Regions from separate parts of the Limnohabitans sp. 103DPR2 genome, predicted to be linked through region 1. Evidence: riboswitches for the same ligand, from Rfam matches in the RefSeq annotation. Region 1 holds a riboswitch; the other holds the start of a gene.
The links. A riboswitch is a leader RNA that binds a small molecule or an ion and turns the genes downstream of it on or off. The one in region 1 is predicted to bind glycine.
Positions count from the first base shown of each region.

Region 2: it holds a riboswitch for glycine, as region 1 does, so the genes downstream of both, L103DPR2_RS05130 (D-amino acid dehydrogenase) here and gcvT (glycine cleavage system aminomethyltransferase GcvT) in region 1, are expected to answer to the same signal.

Region 1 is NZ_CP011834.1:2,342,740-2,350,795, forward strand. Features, by position in the region: gene L103DPR2_RS11215 (NAD-dependent succinate-semialdehyde dehydrogenase) at 1-484, shown strand, start outside; gene L103DPR2_RS11220 (CoA transferase subunit B) at 582-1,223, opposite strand; gene L103DPR2_RS11225 (CoA transferase subunit A) at 1,226-1,933, opposite strand; gene L103DPR2_RS11230 (peroxidase-related enzyme) at 2,014-2,616, shown strand; gene L103DPR2_RS11235 (acyl-CoA thioesterase) at 2,640-3,062, opposite strand; gene L103DPR2_RS11240 (electron transfer flavoprotein-ubiquinone oxidoreductase) at 3,199-4,896, shown strand; glycine riboswitch at 4,931-5,033, shown strand; glycine riboswitch at 5,051-5,181, shown strand; gene gcvT (glycine cleavage system aminomethyltransferase GcvT) at 5,196-6,353, shown strand; gene gcvH (glycine cleavage system protein GcvH) at 6,432-6,803, shown strand; gene gcvP (aminomethyl-transferring glycine dehydrogenase) at 6,863-8,056, shown strand, end outside.
Region 2 is NZ_CP011834.1:1,038,529-1,046,584, forward strand. Features, by position in the region: gene L103DPR2_RS05110 (cyclase family protein) at 1-94, shown strand, start outside; gene L103DPR2_RS05115 (Bug family tripartite tricarboxylate transporter substrate binding protein) at 118-1,092, shown strand; gene L103DPR2_RS05120 (SMP-30/gluconolactonase/LRE family protein) at 1,114-2,034, shown strand; gene L103DPR2_RS05125 (hypothetical protein) at 2,039-2,443, shown strand; gene L103DPR2_RS05130 (D-amino acid dehydrogenase) at 2,377-3,654, opposite strand; glycine riboswitch at 3,813-3,901, opposite strand; gene L103DPR2_RS05135 (M20 aminoacylase family protein) at 3,912-5,087, opposite strand; gene L103DPR2_RS05140 (tripartite tricarboxylate transporter substrate binding protein) at 5,090-6,088, opposite strand; gene L103DPR2_RS05145 (LysR family transcriptional regulator) at 6,200-7,084, shown strand; gene L103DPR2_RS05150 (heavy-metal-associated domain-containing protein) at 7,081-7,278, opposite strand; gene L103DPR2_RS05155 (heavy metal translocating P-type ATPase) at 7,318-8,056, shown strand, end outside.

The sequences.
Region 1 (8,056 bases):
AGAGGGTGTGGTGCAAGGCCCACTCATCGAACCCGCTGCTTTGGAAAAAGTCACACGTCACGTCGAAGATGCCAAAGCCAAAGGCGGTGTGGTGTTGGCAGGTGGCAAAGCTTTGAACGGTCAGTTCTTTGAACCCACCGTCATTGGCAATGCCACATCCGACATGCTGTGCGCGCGCGAAGAAACCTTCGGTCCCTTTGCACCGGTCTTCAAATTCAAAACAGAGCAAGAAGCCATAGCTGCCGCCAACAACACCGAGTTTGGCTTGGCCAGTTATTTCTACAGCCGCGATGTGGGCCGCATCTTCCGCGTCAGTGAAGGTTTGGAATACGGCATGGTGGGCATCAATGTGGGCATCATTGCCACTGAGCATGTGCCCTTTGGCGGCGTGAAGCAATCGGGCTTGGGCCGCGAGGGCTCACACCATGGCATGGAAGAGTACCTCGAGATGAAGTACTTGTGCATGGGCGATATTTTAAAGTGATAGAAATGCATCACCGCATCTCCACCAAGGAGATGTGACACCAACAAAAAAGCCGCTTCACAGCGGCTTTTTTGTTGGGAGAATTTTCTAATGGGGTTTAGAAAATTAGCTTCACACCCGTTTTACTTTGCAAAACTTCTTGCGTCACACCGGGGGCCATCTCCACAACCTTCAAACCTTCAGGCACAACATCCATCACAGCCAAATCAGTGATGATGCGATCCACAACGCCCACACCCGTTAAAGGCAATGTGCACTGGGGCAAGATTTTCAAATCTTCGGTGCCGTCTTTTTTCTTGGCCACGTGTTCCATCAAGATGATGACGCGCTTCACGCCCGCCACCAAGTCCATGGCGCCGCCCATGCCCTTGACCATCTTGCCTGGAATCATCCAGTTGGCCAGGTCGCCCTTTTCGCTCACTTGCATGGCGCCCAGGATGGACAAATTGATTTTGCCACCGCGAATCATCGCGAAGCTGTCATGACTGCCAAAGATGGAAGAGCCTTTGATGGTGGTCACTGTTTGTTTGCCCGCATTGATCAAGTCGGCGTCGACTTCATCTTCTGTGGGGAATGGGCCAATGCCCAGCATGCCGTTTTCAGATTGCAGCCACACTTCAATGTTGCTGGGCACATGGTTGGCCACCAAAGTGGGAATGCCAATGCCCAAGTTCACATAAAAGCCGTCTTGTAATTCGTGGGCAGCACGCGCCGCCATTTGGTCTTGATTCCAGCTCATGCTCAGACTCCTGCTTTCTCTGTGATGGTGCGTTTTTCAATGCGCTTTTCGGGGTGCTTGTTGAGCACCAAGCGATGAACATAAATGCCAGGCAAGTGAATTTGATCGGGCACCATGTCGCCGGTTTCCACAATCTCTTCAACTTCCACAATGCACACCTTGCCGGCCATGGCCACCGCAGGATTGAAGTTGCGCGCTGTTAGGCGAAATTGCAAGTTGCCTGATTTGTCGGCGCGCCATGCTTTCACCAAAGACACGTCAGGCACCAAAGCGCGCTCCATCACGTAAGTTTCGCCATCAAACTCACGCAGCTCTTTGCCATCTGCCACCACTGTGCCCACGCCTGTTTTGGTGAAGAAGGCTGGAATGCCCGCACCGCCGGCGCGCAGCTTTTCAGCCAGCGTGCCTTGGGGGGTGAATTCCAATTCCAATTCACCCGCCAAAAACTGACGCTCAAATTCTTTGTTCTCACCCACATAGGATGAAATCATTTTTTTAATCTGACGTGTTTCAAGCAACTTGCCCAAGCCAAAACCGTCGACACCCGCATTGTTCGAAATGGCGGTGAGGTTTTTGCATCCAGAGTCGCGCAGCGCATCAATCAGGGCTTCAGGGATACCGCAGAGGCCAAAGCCACCCACAGCAAGCAGTTGACCATCTGCCACGACGCCTTTCAGCGCCTCGGCCGCAGAGGGGAAAATCTTGTTCACAGGGCACTCCTAAGAGGGGAAAGACTTAAAACCCATAGTGTAATAGGTGAATAGAATCGGAAAACTGACAAGGATTGACCATGACCAGCACCGCCAAAGCCCAACGCTACCCCGTACCTGAGCTCAAAGATGTTCCCGAAGACATTCGCGCCAAGATTTTGGAGGTGCAAGAAAAGGCTGGTTTTGTGCCGCAAGTCTTTTTGGCTTTTGCGCGCAGACCCGCAGAGTGGCGCGCGTTCTTTGCTTACCATGACGCCCTCATGGTGCCCGAGTCTGTAGGTCGCACCAGCAACCTGACCAAAGGCGATCGCGAAATGATCGTCACCACCACCAGTGCGGCCAACAACTGTTTGTATTGCGTGGTGGCCCATGGCGCCATCCTGCGCATTTACGAAAAGAAGCCCTTGGTGGCCGATCAAGTGGCGGTCAACTATCGCAAAGCAGACATCTCACCGCGGCAGCGCGCCATGCTCGATTTCGCCATGAAGGTGTGTTTGCACAGCGACCAAATTGAAGATGCCGACTTTGCGCCTTTGCATGCGCATGGCTTAGACGACGAAGACATTTGGGACATTGCGGCCATTACAGCCTTCTTTGGTTTGTCCAACCGCATGGCCAGCTTCAGCAACATGATGCCCAATCCTGAGTTTTACTTGATGGGTCGCGTGCCCAAACAAAAATAACAGGCTCTCGGCGGCTTGCTTTTTCAGGGCGTCACGCGAGCCCTGATTTCGTCCGGCAAGTTCACGGCTTTTTGCAAAGGGAAATCCACCCAAATTGTGGTGGCGCCGCCTGCCGCGTAAATCACACCAGGCTTGTCCACCAGCTCCAAGGTGCACCAGCTCTCAAAAGTGGTGCGCGCAGGGTCGCTAACATACATTTTGGCCAGCACATTCCCTGGGTATTCCAGCTGTTTGTAGAAATTGCAAAAGGCATTCACGATGACGGGCCCCTGCCCTTGCGGATTAGGCTCGCAGCCAATCGACTGAAAATAATCAATGCGCACGGTTTCCAGATATCTAAAGTAAACCGTGTTGTTGACATGCCCCATGGCATCCATGTCACCCCACCGAATGGGGATGATCATTTCGTGAACTTTTTTCTTGATCTCTGGTATTTCAAATTTCATCGTTCATCTCGACTAATTGCATTGGCCTAAGTCATCATTTAGGTGACTTGATGAAGGCAGATTCTGCCTCTTCCACGCTTAAAATGGACAGATTGCCATATTTGGCCCCTAAATTTCAACTTGATGTGAGTCCACCATGACACCCGAAGAGATTTTGAATACACACGGTCCCCGCGAATCCATGGAATACGACGTGGTGATTGTGGGCGGTGGCCCAGCAGGTTTGTCAACGGCCATTCGCTTGAAGCAATTGGCCCAAGAAAAAGGCACGGAAGTTTCTGTGGTGGTGTTGGAAAAAGGTTCCGAGCCCGGCGCGCACATTTTGTCGGGCGCCATCATGGACCCCATTGCCCTGACTGAACTCTTTCCCAACTGGAAAGAAATGGGCGCCCCTTTAAATCAACCGGTCACGGAAGACATCTTCTTGATGACCACTGAAAACGGCGCCACACGCGTCCCCAATTTCGCCCTGCCACCCTGCTTTCACAACGATGGCAACTACATCATCAGCTTGGGCAACCTCACCCGCTGGTTAGGCGAACAAGCCGAAGCCTTGGGCGTGGAAATTTTCCCTGGCTTTACAGCGGCAGAAGTTTTGTACAACGCCGACGGCTCCGTCAAGGGTGTGGCCACTGGCAACATGGGTATCGGCAAAGATGGCGAGCCCACCGACAATTTCCAATTGGGCATGGAACTGCACGCCAAGTACACCGTGTTTGCCGAAGGTGCACGCGGCCATTTGGGCAAGCAAGTGATTGCCAAATTCAAATTGGACGATGGCAAAGATCCACAAAGCTACGGCATTGGCATCAAAGAACTTTGGGAAATTGACCCTGCACGTCACAAAGCTGGTTTGGCTTTGCACAGCGCCGGTTGGCCCTTAGACGAAAACACTTACGGCGGCTCTTTCTTGTATCACATGGAAGACAACAAAGTGGTGGTGGGTTTTGTGGTGGGCTTGGATTACACCAACCCTTGGCTCAGCCCCTTTGAAGAGTTCCAACGCTTCAAAACGCACCCCAACATCCGTTGGTACTTTGAAGGCGACGAGGCCAAAGGCATTGCGCCGGCCAAACGCATTTCTTATGGTGCGCGTGCCATTACGGCAGGCGGACTCTTGTCTTTGCCCAAAACAGTGTTCCCAGGTGGCGCCTTGGTAGGTTGCGATGCGGGGTATCTCAATGCCAGCCGCATCAAAGGAAGCCACGCAGCCATCAAGACTGGCATGTTGGCAGCCGAAGCGGCCTATGACGCATTGCAAGCTGGACGCGCGCATGACGAACTCAGCGCGTACCCAGAAGCTTTCGAGAACAGCTGGTTGCACACCGAGTTGAACAAGGCCCGCAACTTCAAGCAGTGGTTCAAAAAAGGCCGCACAGTGGGCACGCTCATGACCGGTGTGGAGCAATTTGTGTTGCGCGGCCATGTGCCCTGGACGCTTCGCCGTGCAGCGGCCGACCACACTTACCTCAAGCCTGCTGCCGAATGCCAACCCATTCAATATCCCAAGCCCGATGGCAAGCTCACGTTTGATCGATTGTCGAGTGTGTTCATCAGCAACACCAACCACGAAGAGAATCAACCAGCGCACCTCACCTTGAAGGACGCCAGCGTGCCGGTGGGCATCAACTTGGCCAAATTTGCAGGCCCCGAGGCGCGTTATTGCCCTGCTGGCGTTTACGAGTACGTCAAGAACGAAGACCAATCCGATCGCCTGCAAATCAATGCGCAAAACTGTGTGCATTGCAAAACCTGCGACATCAAAGATCCTACGCAAAACATCGTCTGGGTCACACCAGAAGGCGGTGGCGGACCCAACTACTCAGGCATGTAAAAAGTGCTGGCAGGTTCAAAAGACCTGTTTATAATTTGAGCCGTCAGGAGAGTGCAGGCTTGTAAAAGACTGCCACCGAAGGCGCAGGAAATTTTTATATTTCTGAACGCTCAGGTACCCAGGACTGACAAACGTTGTTAACTTTGTTTAGCAACGCATCCTCACTGGAGAGAGAGGGCGGACCATCCGGTCGAACCCTCCACCGAAGGCGCAACCCGCAGTGAGTCTTTCCCCCGAAAGACACAACCGGCGAATCGCTCAGGTAAAGCGGACAGCGAGGGCAACCCATGATTTCGGTCATGGTTTTACTTTGCCCTTGGAGAATTGAATTGTCCGCTGACACCGCTTTGCTCAACACCCCCCTTAATGCTTTGCACATCGAACTTGGCGCACGCATGGTGCCCTTTGCGGGCTACAGCATGCCTGTTCAATACCCCATGGGTTTGATGGCAGAGCACCATCACACACGCGCCGAAGCGGGCTTGTTTGATGTGTCGCACATGGGTCAATTGCGTTTGGTCGGTCCCGATGCTGCTGCGGCATTTGAATCCTTGATGCCTGTCGATGTAATCGATTTGCCAGTGGGCAAGCAGCGCTATGGCTTGCTGCTCACCGACGAAGGCACCATCATTGACGACTTGATGTTTGTGAACCGTGGCACCGATATTTTTGTGATTGTGAACGGTGCATGCAAAGCGGGCGACATTGCGCACATTCAAGCGCGCATTGGTTCGCGTTGCAAAGTCATTCCCATGCCCGAGCGCGCCCTCTTGGCTTTGCAAGGTCCTAAAGCGGTTGATGCTTTGTCACGCATGGTGCCAGGCGTTGAAAAGTTGGTGTTCATGACTGGCGCAGCGTTTGAATGGCAAGGTGCGGATCTGTTCATCACACGCTCTGGCTATACCGGTGAAGATGGCTTTGAAATTTCTGTCGGCAACACCGAAGTGGATGCGTTCGCCCGCGCTTTGTTAGCGCAAGTGGAAGTGAAGCCCATTGGTTTGGGTGCTCGCAATTCCCTGCGCCTCGAAGCGGGATTGTGTTTGTATGGCAACGACATCGACACCACCACCACACCCATCGAAGCAGGTCTCAACTGGGCCATTCAAAAAGTACGTCGCACAGGCGGCGCACGCGCTGGCTGTTTCCCTGGTGCCACCATCGTGTTGGGCCAATTGGATGGCACGCATCCCCTGACTCGCAAACGTGTGGGTTTGATTGCGCAAGAACGTGTGCCCGTTCGCGAACATGTGGAACTGCAAAGCTTGCAGGGCGTCAAGATCGGTGAAGTGTCCAGTGGTTTGCTAGGTCCCACCGCCAATGTGCCTGTGGCCATGGGGTATGTGGACGCAGCCAATGCTGCAATGGGCACGGTTGTGAATGCCATGGTGCGCGGCAAAGCTGTGCCCATGACGGTCAGTGCCATGCCTTTTGTTCCCAATCGTTATTACCGCGGCTAAATAGCACCCAACAATTGTGATCTGACCCCGATAATTAATGTTGATCTGACCCCAATTAATTTATTCAAGGAGAGAAAAATGAGTTTGAAGTACACCGAAGAGCACGAGTGGATCAAGGTTGAAGGCGATGTGGCCACTGTGGGCATTACGCACCATGCGCAAGACGCTTTGGGTGATGTGGTGTTTGTGGAGTTGCCAGAAGTTGGCAGTAGCTTTGAACAGAAAGCTGTGGCTGGCGTGGTCGAGTCTGTGAAGGCTGCAGCCGATGTGTACATGCCCATCAGCGGTGAAATTACAGAAGTGAACGAAGCCCTGCGTGAAGATCCCTCTTTGGCCAATACCGATCCCCTGGGTGCCGGTTGGTTCTTCAAAGTGAAGTTGTCAGATGCATCTCAAGTGAATGCGTTGTTGGACGAAACAGCGTACACAGCGTTTGCGGCATCCCACTGAAATCTGAATTGAAACTTTGTTGCTTGTATTGATCGAACTTTGCGTTTGAAAGCCCTACCATGTTGATGTCATCTGCCACCCCTTTAAGCCAACTCGAAAACGACAGTGAATTCATTGCACGCCACATTGGCATCAGTGAAGCAGATGAGCATCACATGTTGTCCGTCATTGGTGTGGCATCTAGGCGTGCTTTGATTGAAAGCATCGTGCCAGCTTCGATTGCGCGCAGCCAAGCCATGAAGTTGCCTGCGCCAGTGACTGAAGCCAGCGCATTGGCAGAGCTCAAAGCCATGGCGCAACAAAACAAGATTCTCAAAAGTTTCATTGGCCAGGGCTATTACGGCAATCACACACCCGGCGTGATCCTTCGCAACATTTTGGAAAACCCAGCCTGGTACACGGCCTACACGCCCTACCAAGCCGAGATCAGCCAAGGCCGCATGGAAGCTTTGGTGAATTTCCAAACCATGGTCTGCGATTTAACGGCCATGCCCATTGCCAATGCCTCCATGCTGGACGAAGCCACAGCAGCTGCCGAAGCCATGACCCTGGCCAAACGATCGGTCAAATCCAAAAGCAACAACATCATTGTGGCGGGCGATTGCCATCCGCAAACGATTGAGGTGATTCAAACACGTGCTGCGCCATTGGGCTTGAATGTGTTGGTGGGCTTTGCGCCTGAGTTGATGAAGCAACACGACTACTTTGCAGTGGTCGCGCAGTACCCTTCCACAGCGGGCATGATTCACGATTTGAAAGATGTCATTGCACAGGCCCACGCTGCGCAAGCCGCCTTTATCGTTGCCGCAGATTTGTTGGCCCTCACCTTGGTCACACCCCCCGGCGAATTGGATGCCGACATTGTGGTGGGCACCACCCAACGTTTTGGCATGCCCATGGGCGCCGGTGGCCCGCACGCAGCTTACCTTGCGTGTCGTGACGATTTCAAACGCTCCATGCCTGGCCGCTTGGTGGGCGTGAGTGTCGACGCACATGGCAACCCAGCCTATCGCTTGGCTTTGCAAACCCGCGAGCAACACATTCGCCGCGAAAAAGCCACCTCCAACATTTGCACGGCACAGGTCTTGCCCGCCGTGGTGGCCAGCATGTACGCTGTGTATCACGGTCCCGTCGGTTTGAAGCGCATCGCGCAACGCGTGGCCAGTTACACAGCCGTTTTGGCAGAGGGCTTAGAACAACTGGGTTGCAAATTGGCGCACAAATCTGCGTTCGACACTTTGCAAGTGATCACC
Region 2 (8,056 bases), 1.3 Mb from region 1:
AGCGAATCAGCGCTCTCGATTTTTACTGACTGCACCGCCCTTGCGTTTGCCGGGTGCAGCAGGATCACCCGTGACACCCATTGCGACAGTTTGAACAACTTAAAAAAGGAAGACAACATGAACCGACGATTAATGAACGCTTTGCTATGGGCAGCAGGTGTGACTTTCACACTGAGCACACCCGTAGCCATGGCCGCTTGGCCTGATGGTAAGCCTGTCAGCATTGTGGTGCCCTATGCGCCTGGCGGAACTGCCGATGCGTTGGCACGGCTGATTGCGCAGCACTTGGGCACCAAGCTGTCCACCGCCGTCGTGGTGGTGAACAAAGCTGGTGCAAGCGGCGTCATTGGAGAGCAAGCTGTGGCGCAAGCCTCACCCGATGGCTTCACGGTTTTGTACGACGCAACACCGTTGTCGATCAATCCACATTTGCAAAAAATGCCATTCGATGCAGAAAAAGATTTGATTCCTGTCACGCAAGTGGGTGTGACGCCCATGTTGCTGACGGTGCCTAAAACCTCCACATTTGCCACAGCACAAGACTTCCTGAAGGCGGCCAAGCAATCGCCTGGCAAATTGACTTTTGGTTCCGGTGGGCAAGGCACGGTGCAGTACATGGCACCTGAGTTGATGAACCAGGCTGCAGGCGTCAACATGCTGCACATCCCTTACAAGAGTGGTGGCCTTGCGGTGACCGCGGTGATTGCCGCTGAAGTGGACATGGGCTTTTTCAATTTGCCTGCCATCAGTGGTCATGTCAAAAGTGGCACGGTCAGGGCGCTGGCCATTACTTCTGCACAACGTAACCCTGCTTTCCCAGACGTGCCGACAGTTACCGAAGTGATTGGCAAGCCCTATGAGTCTTATGAGTGGAACGGTATTTTCTTGCCCAAAGGCACCTCTCCTGAAATTGTGAATCGTCTGCAGGTCGCGGTGAAAGAGGTGTTGGCAATTCCCGAAGTCAAAGCCAAGTTCGAGAGCCTGGGTTCGCGCATTGTGGCTTCTACACCTGATGAGTTTCGAAAGTACTTGGCAGGCGAGACCCAGCGATGGGCTGCCACAGTGAAGGCTGCGGGCATTAAAAAAGAGTGACAATGCACTTTAGGTTGCCACATGCTCATACTTCAAAATCCACTCATTCGACCTCTTGAAATATTTAGCGCCATGCCTGAGAAATTCAGGCAGACTGGCGTGCGCAGTGAATGGGCCGATGTGAATCAGGGCGGGCGATTGGCGGATTCATTTTTGGAGGGCCCGGTATTTGACACGCATGGCAACCTCTACGTCACCGACATACCTTTTGGCCGTGTGTTTCGAATTGATCCAAAAGGAGAGTGGGACTTGGTGGCGCAATGGGATGGTGAGCCCAATGGCATGAAGTTTCTAAGCGAGACCGAGTTGCTGGTCACCGATTACAAAAACGGTTTGATGCGCCTGAACATTCAAACGGGGCGTGTCAAATCTTTCCTTGAGCGCCGCAATAGCGAAAGCTTCAAAGGTGTGAATGATTTGGTGCTGGACGCCCGGGGCAATGTGTATTTCACAGACCAAGGGCAAACCGGCATGCACGACCCCTCTGGGCGGGTGTACAGACTGTCGCCCGATGGCAAGTTAGACCTGTTGCTGAACAATGTGCCCAGCCCCAATGGCATCGTGTTGTCACCCGATGAGCGGTTTTTGTTTGTCGCTGCAACGCGCGGAAATTCTGTGTGGCGCATGCCTTTGTTGAGCGATGGCAGTGTGTCTAAAGTAGGGCAGTTTTTCACTTCCTATGGACCGAGTGGTCCTGACGGTTTGGCCATGGATGAAAGTGGTCGACTGCTGGTGGCCAATCCAGGATTGGCTTATGTGTGGGTGCTGTCACATTGGGCGGAACCCGAAGAAATTCTGACGGGACCCAAAGGCGCGTCGCTCACCAACATGGCATTTGGTGGCAAAGACCGCAAAACTTTGTATTGCACAGACTCTACGAATGGCAACATTTTGAGGGCTGACATGTCCGTGGCGGGTTGTCCCTTGCATCGCGCAAAATAGAGGCATGTCAAATGAACACCCCTTCAAAGCGGAACAGCTGAAAGCACTGGCTGCTCAAGCACCGCATCACTGCACCTGCGCCCTGAAAATCTGCAAAGGCTGGGAAAGCGTACCCGACGCACGCTGGCCCGCTGACCAAATGCAAGCTGCAGGCACTCTTAGGCAAGAACTAGCCGAAGGCCAAATGGAATTGACCTTCGAAGAATTCCATCCCAAGGGCACGCGCTACGACTCACCGAACGCGCCTATTGCAGTGGACTACTTTCCCTACAACCGCTGCGACGTCTTCAAGTGCAGCACATGTCAATGTGCTGTCTTGAAGTACACCGAATACGGCGGTTATTACGTGGACACACGTGCCAGGTTGGTCGATCCTGAAATGATCGTGGCACGCTCAGCAGAAGCTTGAGCCGCCACCACTTCCGCCACCATGTCTGCCGTCACGGCAGACAATGTCCAACCTAAGTGACCGTGACCTGTGTTGTAAAACACATTGGCAGCTTTGCCACGACCCACGCGGGGCATCATGTTGGGCATCATGGGACGCAAGCCAGCCCATGGCACCACGGAGCGGGTGTTGATTTTGGGGAAGCATTGGTTGACCCAATCGACCAATGGCTTGATGCGGTCTGCGCGAATGTCGCGGTTGTAGCCGTTGAATTCAGCCGTGCCCGCCACACGGAATCGGTCTTCGCCTAAACGGCTAGTAACCAGTTTGGTTTCGTCGTCCAGCAAGCTGACCTGCGGTGCGCCTGCTTGGCTTTCAGCGTCGTTCAAATTGACCGTGATGGAATAGCCTTTGACAGGGTAGATGTTGACGCGGTCACCCAGTTGTGAAGCAAATTGGTTGCTGGCAACGCCTGCGCACACCACCACGCTGTCAAACGTATGAATGCTGGTAGGCGCATCTGAGTGGGCTACACTGATCTTGACTTGGTTGTTGTCGCTTTGAATGTTGGTGACGTCTTGGTCATACAAAGTGCGAACACCTAAACGCTTTGCAGCCATGGCTAAACCGTTGGTGAACTTGTGGATGTCTCCCGTAGAGTCACTTTCTGTGAAATAGCCGCCGTAGTATTGGCCAGCCAAAGTGGGTTCGATGGCTTTCATTTCTTCGGGGGTCACCGCATGGCGTGGCAAGCCACCCTTGGCCAACATTTCAGAAACTTTGCCAGCGTGGTCAAAGCCTTTTTTGTCGCGGTAAATGTGCAAGATGCCTTGCTTCTTTAAATCAAAATCAATGTTTTCAGCTTCTGCCCAAGCGAACAAATGTTGACGTGCCGCAACAGCCAGTTTGGCCGTTTCAATGGTGTTCTTTTCGTAAGCCGTCATGGAAGCCATAAACTCTGCAAACCAAGAAATTTTGTGCCAGCTGGGTTTGGGATTGACCAGCAGTGGTGCATCACTTTTGAGCATCCACTTCAAGCCCTTGATGATGGTGGAGGGGTGGGTCCAAACTTCTGCATTCGAGGCCGACAACTGTCCGCCATTGGCAAATGAAGTTTCCATGGCGGCATAGCGGTGACGCTCAAACAAGGTGACAGAGAAGCCCCGCTTGGCCAGTGCATAAGCAGTCGTGACGCCGGTGATGCCGCCGCCCACAATGGCAATAGTTTTCATGATTCAGATCTTTCAAAACGTCAAAGGGTTGGGCCATGACACATCTGTGCCTTTGGCGCCCCTTCTGTTTTGGACCTGAGAGATTCACAACACGCTGGGGTGTTGCTTGCTCCTGCGGTGGGTTTGCGGACGAAAACGCAAACCACTCTTCAGAATGAAAGATGACATCGGTCCTTTTGCCTGAGAGTTTCCGGGGCGGTTGCTCCTTCGGCGTTGCTTCTGGAGCAATCTCTCCCGATGTCAATCGAATCTTTAAATTAAGACTTGAAGAATTCCTTCGTCAAGTGTACCCAATAATCAGAGCCTGTTGCAATGTTGTCATCGTTGAAGTCGTAACCAGGGTTGTGCACCATGCACGCGCCCGCGGATTCGCCATCACCGTTGCCAATGAGCAAATAACTGCCAGGAATTTTTTCCAGCATGAAGGCAAAATCTTCGCTGCCAGTTAAAGGCGGACCATTTAAAACAACGCGCTCAGCGCCGACCAAATCCAAAGCCACTTGCCTTGCAAAATTGGTTTCGTTTTCTGAATTCACCAACACGCAATAGCCTTCTTTCCAGTCGACTTCGGCCATGCAGCCAAAGCTTTCGGCTTGCGATGTGGCAATGGCTTTGATGCGTTGCTCGAGCAATTTGCGAACACCCGGGTCCAAAGCGCGAACACTCAATTCGAGTGTGGCCAACGCGGGAATCACATTGTTGGCCTTGCCAGCTTGAATGGAGCCCACCGTCACCACAGCGGTGTGCAGTGGATCGACATTGCGAGACACCACGGTTTGCAAAGCCATGACGATGGCCGCTGCAGCGACCAAAGAGTCGGCAGCGCGATGCGGCATACCGCCATGTCCGCCTGTGCCATTCACGCGAATGGTGACGTAATCACTGGACGCCATGGCACTGCCACTGCGAAACACAAATTTGCCCACAGGTACGCCAGGCATGTTGTGCATGGCAAAGATGGCATTGCAAGGGAACAAGTCAAACAGACCGTCTTGCATCATGCGCAGTGCGCCGCCACCGCCTTCTTCGGCCGGTTGAAAGATGAGGTGCAGCACACCATCAAACTCGCTGTTCAACGCCAACTCGTGGGCGGCCGCCAGCAGCATGGCGGTGTGGCCATCATGGCCGCAGGCATGCATCAGACCGGGCTTGGTGCTCGACCATTCGGCGCCACTGGCCTCTTGAATGGGCAGGGCATCCATGTCGGCACGCAGGCCCAAGCTGCGTGTGCTGGTGCCACGTTGGAGGGTGCCCACCACACCGGTGCCGCCCAAGCCGCGGTGCACTTGGTAGCCCCAAGACTCAAGCTTGGACGCCACCAACTCAGCGGTGCGATGTTCTTCAAACGCCAACTCGGGGTGGCGGTGAATGTCTCGCCGCAGTTGGATGAACTCACCCACTCGGGCTGTGAGCGCTTCGCGCAAGTAGGTCATGTTTATTGCGGTTGCAAGTTGATGGACTTGGCAATGGCGCGGAACTGTGCGGTGCCATCTGCATAAGCTTTGTCAACGGCTTGCAATGACAAGGGTTTGGCAACCAGTTGGCTGTTGGCTTCCAGGCCGCTGCGAACAGCGGAATCACTCAGAGAGTCCGTGATGGTTTTATGCAAAACTTGGACAATGGCTTCTGGTGTGTCTTTTTTGACAAAGTAGCCTGTCCAAATATTGAAAGTGAAGTTCTTCAGTGACTTGCTTTCTGAAATTGCAGGATAAGCTTTGACGGAATCCAGACGCTCGCTGTTGAGCATGGCCAAAATTTTGATCTTGCCTTGCTTTTGCAATTCTTCATATGCTTTGCCAAATGGCGCTAAGAAAATATCAACTTGGCCACCAATCAAATCTTGGTTAGCGGGTGCGCCACCCTTGTAAGGAATGTGGGTCATGGGAATGTTGGTCACTTTGGACAAATGCTCACCCAGCAAATGGTAAAAAGAGCCAGGTCCCACGCTGGCGTATGTGATGGGGCGGCCAGCCTGGGCTTCTTTGCGCGCATATTCCAAGAATTCATCGACATTGTTCACAGGCAAATCTTTGCGAGCTAAGAAAGCAATCTGTGCTGTAGAAATCATTTGCACCAAACGGAAATCTTCGCTCTTGAATTTGACAGCCGAAATCGCCAAGGGTGCCAAGATCAATTCGTTGGGCGAACCTTGGAAAATGATTTGACCGTCAGAGTGTGAGTTCAAAACCTTTTGTGCTGCAATGGCACCACTTGCTCCGCCCAAGTTGTCAACAATCACGGGCTGTCCCAGATTTTTTGACAAGGTGTTGTTCACTGTGCGGGCAATCACGTCAGACAAACCACCGGCTGGATAGGGCACCAGCAACGTGACGGGTTTTGAGGGGTAGGTTTGCGCCAAGACGGTGCCGGCCACGAGCAACATGCCCACAACTGCGGATGCACTCTTGAAACATTTTTCAACCACTGCGTTCATTTCTTGTCTCCTCTTTTGGATAAATAGTGCCCTCATCCTAAAAATGGCTTGAATCCAAGTCAAATGCATAATAATATTCATTAGCATGATTTAAATGCATGGAAAAAACCGATGACCTTGGTCCAACTGAAGCACTTCATCGAATTGGCCGCCAATGGCTCGTTCAGCAAATCGGCTGAAAGGCTGTTCCTCACGCAGCCCGCCCTCAGCCGGAGTATCAAATCTCTGGAGGACGAACTGGGACAAGCCTTGTTTGACAGAGTGGGGCGCAAGAATGAACTGACGCCCTTTGGACATCACATCCTGGGGCAAGCGCGCGAATTACTGGATGCCGCCAACAACTTGAAGCAGAGCAGCAAGCACCTGTTAACAGGACGTCATGGCCAACTGAAGTTGGGATTGGGCTCGGGTCCGGGCGCTTTGTGGATGACCCCCCTCTTAACTTATGTAGCCAATGAATGTCCCGGCGCACGTTTGGAAATTGCAAGGGGTGCCACCACTTTGTTGGTTCAACAACTCAGGGAGAGATTGTTGGATGCGTTGATCCTGGACATTCGCTCACTCACTCCATCGACTGATTTGAAAGTAGAGCCCTTGTGTGAGTTGCCAGGAACTTTCATGTGCAACAAAAAACATCCGCTGACCAAACTGAAGCAAGTCACCTTTGAGCAACTGCTTGATTACCCCATTGCATCAACGCCCTTGAGTGATGAGGTGGCGCGCCTATTGACTGAAAAATATGGTGCACAAGCGCACCCAGATCAACTCATCCAATTGCGCTGCGAAGAAGTATCGAGTTTGTTGGATGTGGCCAGAAGCACGCAGGCCGTGGTCTTGGCTGTTCGCGCGCTGGCGCCTGATTTGGTGGCCTTGCCAATGACGCCGGCGCTCAATGCCAATGCCCGCTTTGGTTGGGTCTCTCTTAAGTCAAGGTCGGAAGTGCCCTTGGCCAGAGTGCTGCGCGAGGCAGCAGTACAGCGTTTGTCGGTGCTTTAAGCGGCTACCGTGTAACCTTCTTCTGCAATGACGTGCGCAATTTCTTCGCGCGCTTTGGAACTCTCTACGTCCACTTTGCCTGCAGGTCGGTCGATGACCACTTTGGCTTCAGGATCTAAACGATTGATGGCTTTTTTAACGGCCATTTCGCAATGGCCACAAGTCATGCCTTGAACTTGAAATGTGTTGTTCATGATCAACTCCTCTCAATAAATTAGATGTAAGCTTAGCCTATGTCTGAATTGTCCTGCGATATTGGTATTGGTGGCATGACCTGCGCGTCATGTGTTGCGCGGGTGGAACGCGCTATCGGAAAGTTGACCGATGTCAAAGACGTCAGTGTGAATTTGGCCACTGAATCTGCGAGGGTCACTTGGAAGTCGCCAGAGTCTGGCGCCCTCAATGCGCAAGAACAGCAAGCCCGCTTGCGACGTGCAGTGCGCGATGCAGGTTACGAGCCCTTGACCCCAGAACATTTGGAACAAGCACCCGCTGGCGCATGGTCTGGTTTCGGTCCTGTCGCTGTTGGATTGTTGCTCAGTGCACCTTTGGTTCTGCCGATGTTGGGCGATGCACTTGGTAAGCATTGGATGTTGCCTGCGCTGTGGCAGTTTTTATTGGCCACACCTGTGCAATTTATTCTGGGCGCACGTTTTTACAAAGCGGGTTGGCATGCCTTGCTAGCCGGCAGTGGCAACATGGATTTGTTGGTGGCCATTGGCACCTCAGCCGGGTGGTTGTTGTCCATATGGCTGTGGCTGACGGCAGCCGATGGGCACATGGTGCATTTGTATTTTGAAGGTTCTGCCGTTGTCATTACCCTGGTTTTGCTAGGCAAGTGGCTTGAAGCACGTGCCAAGCGTCAAACCACCGATGCCATTCGGGCCTTGCATGCACTGCGCCCTGAAAAAGCGCGCGTCATCACAGCCGATGGTGAAGTCGAAATTCCCATCGAAGAATTGTTGGTGGGCG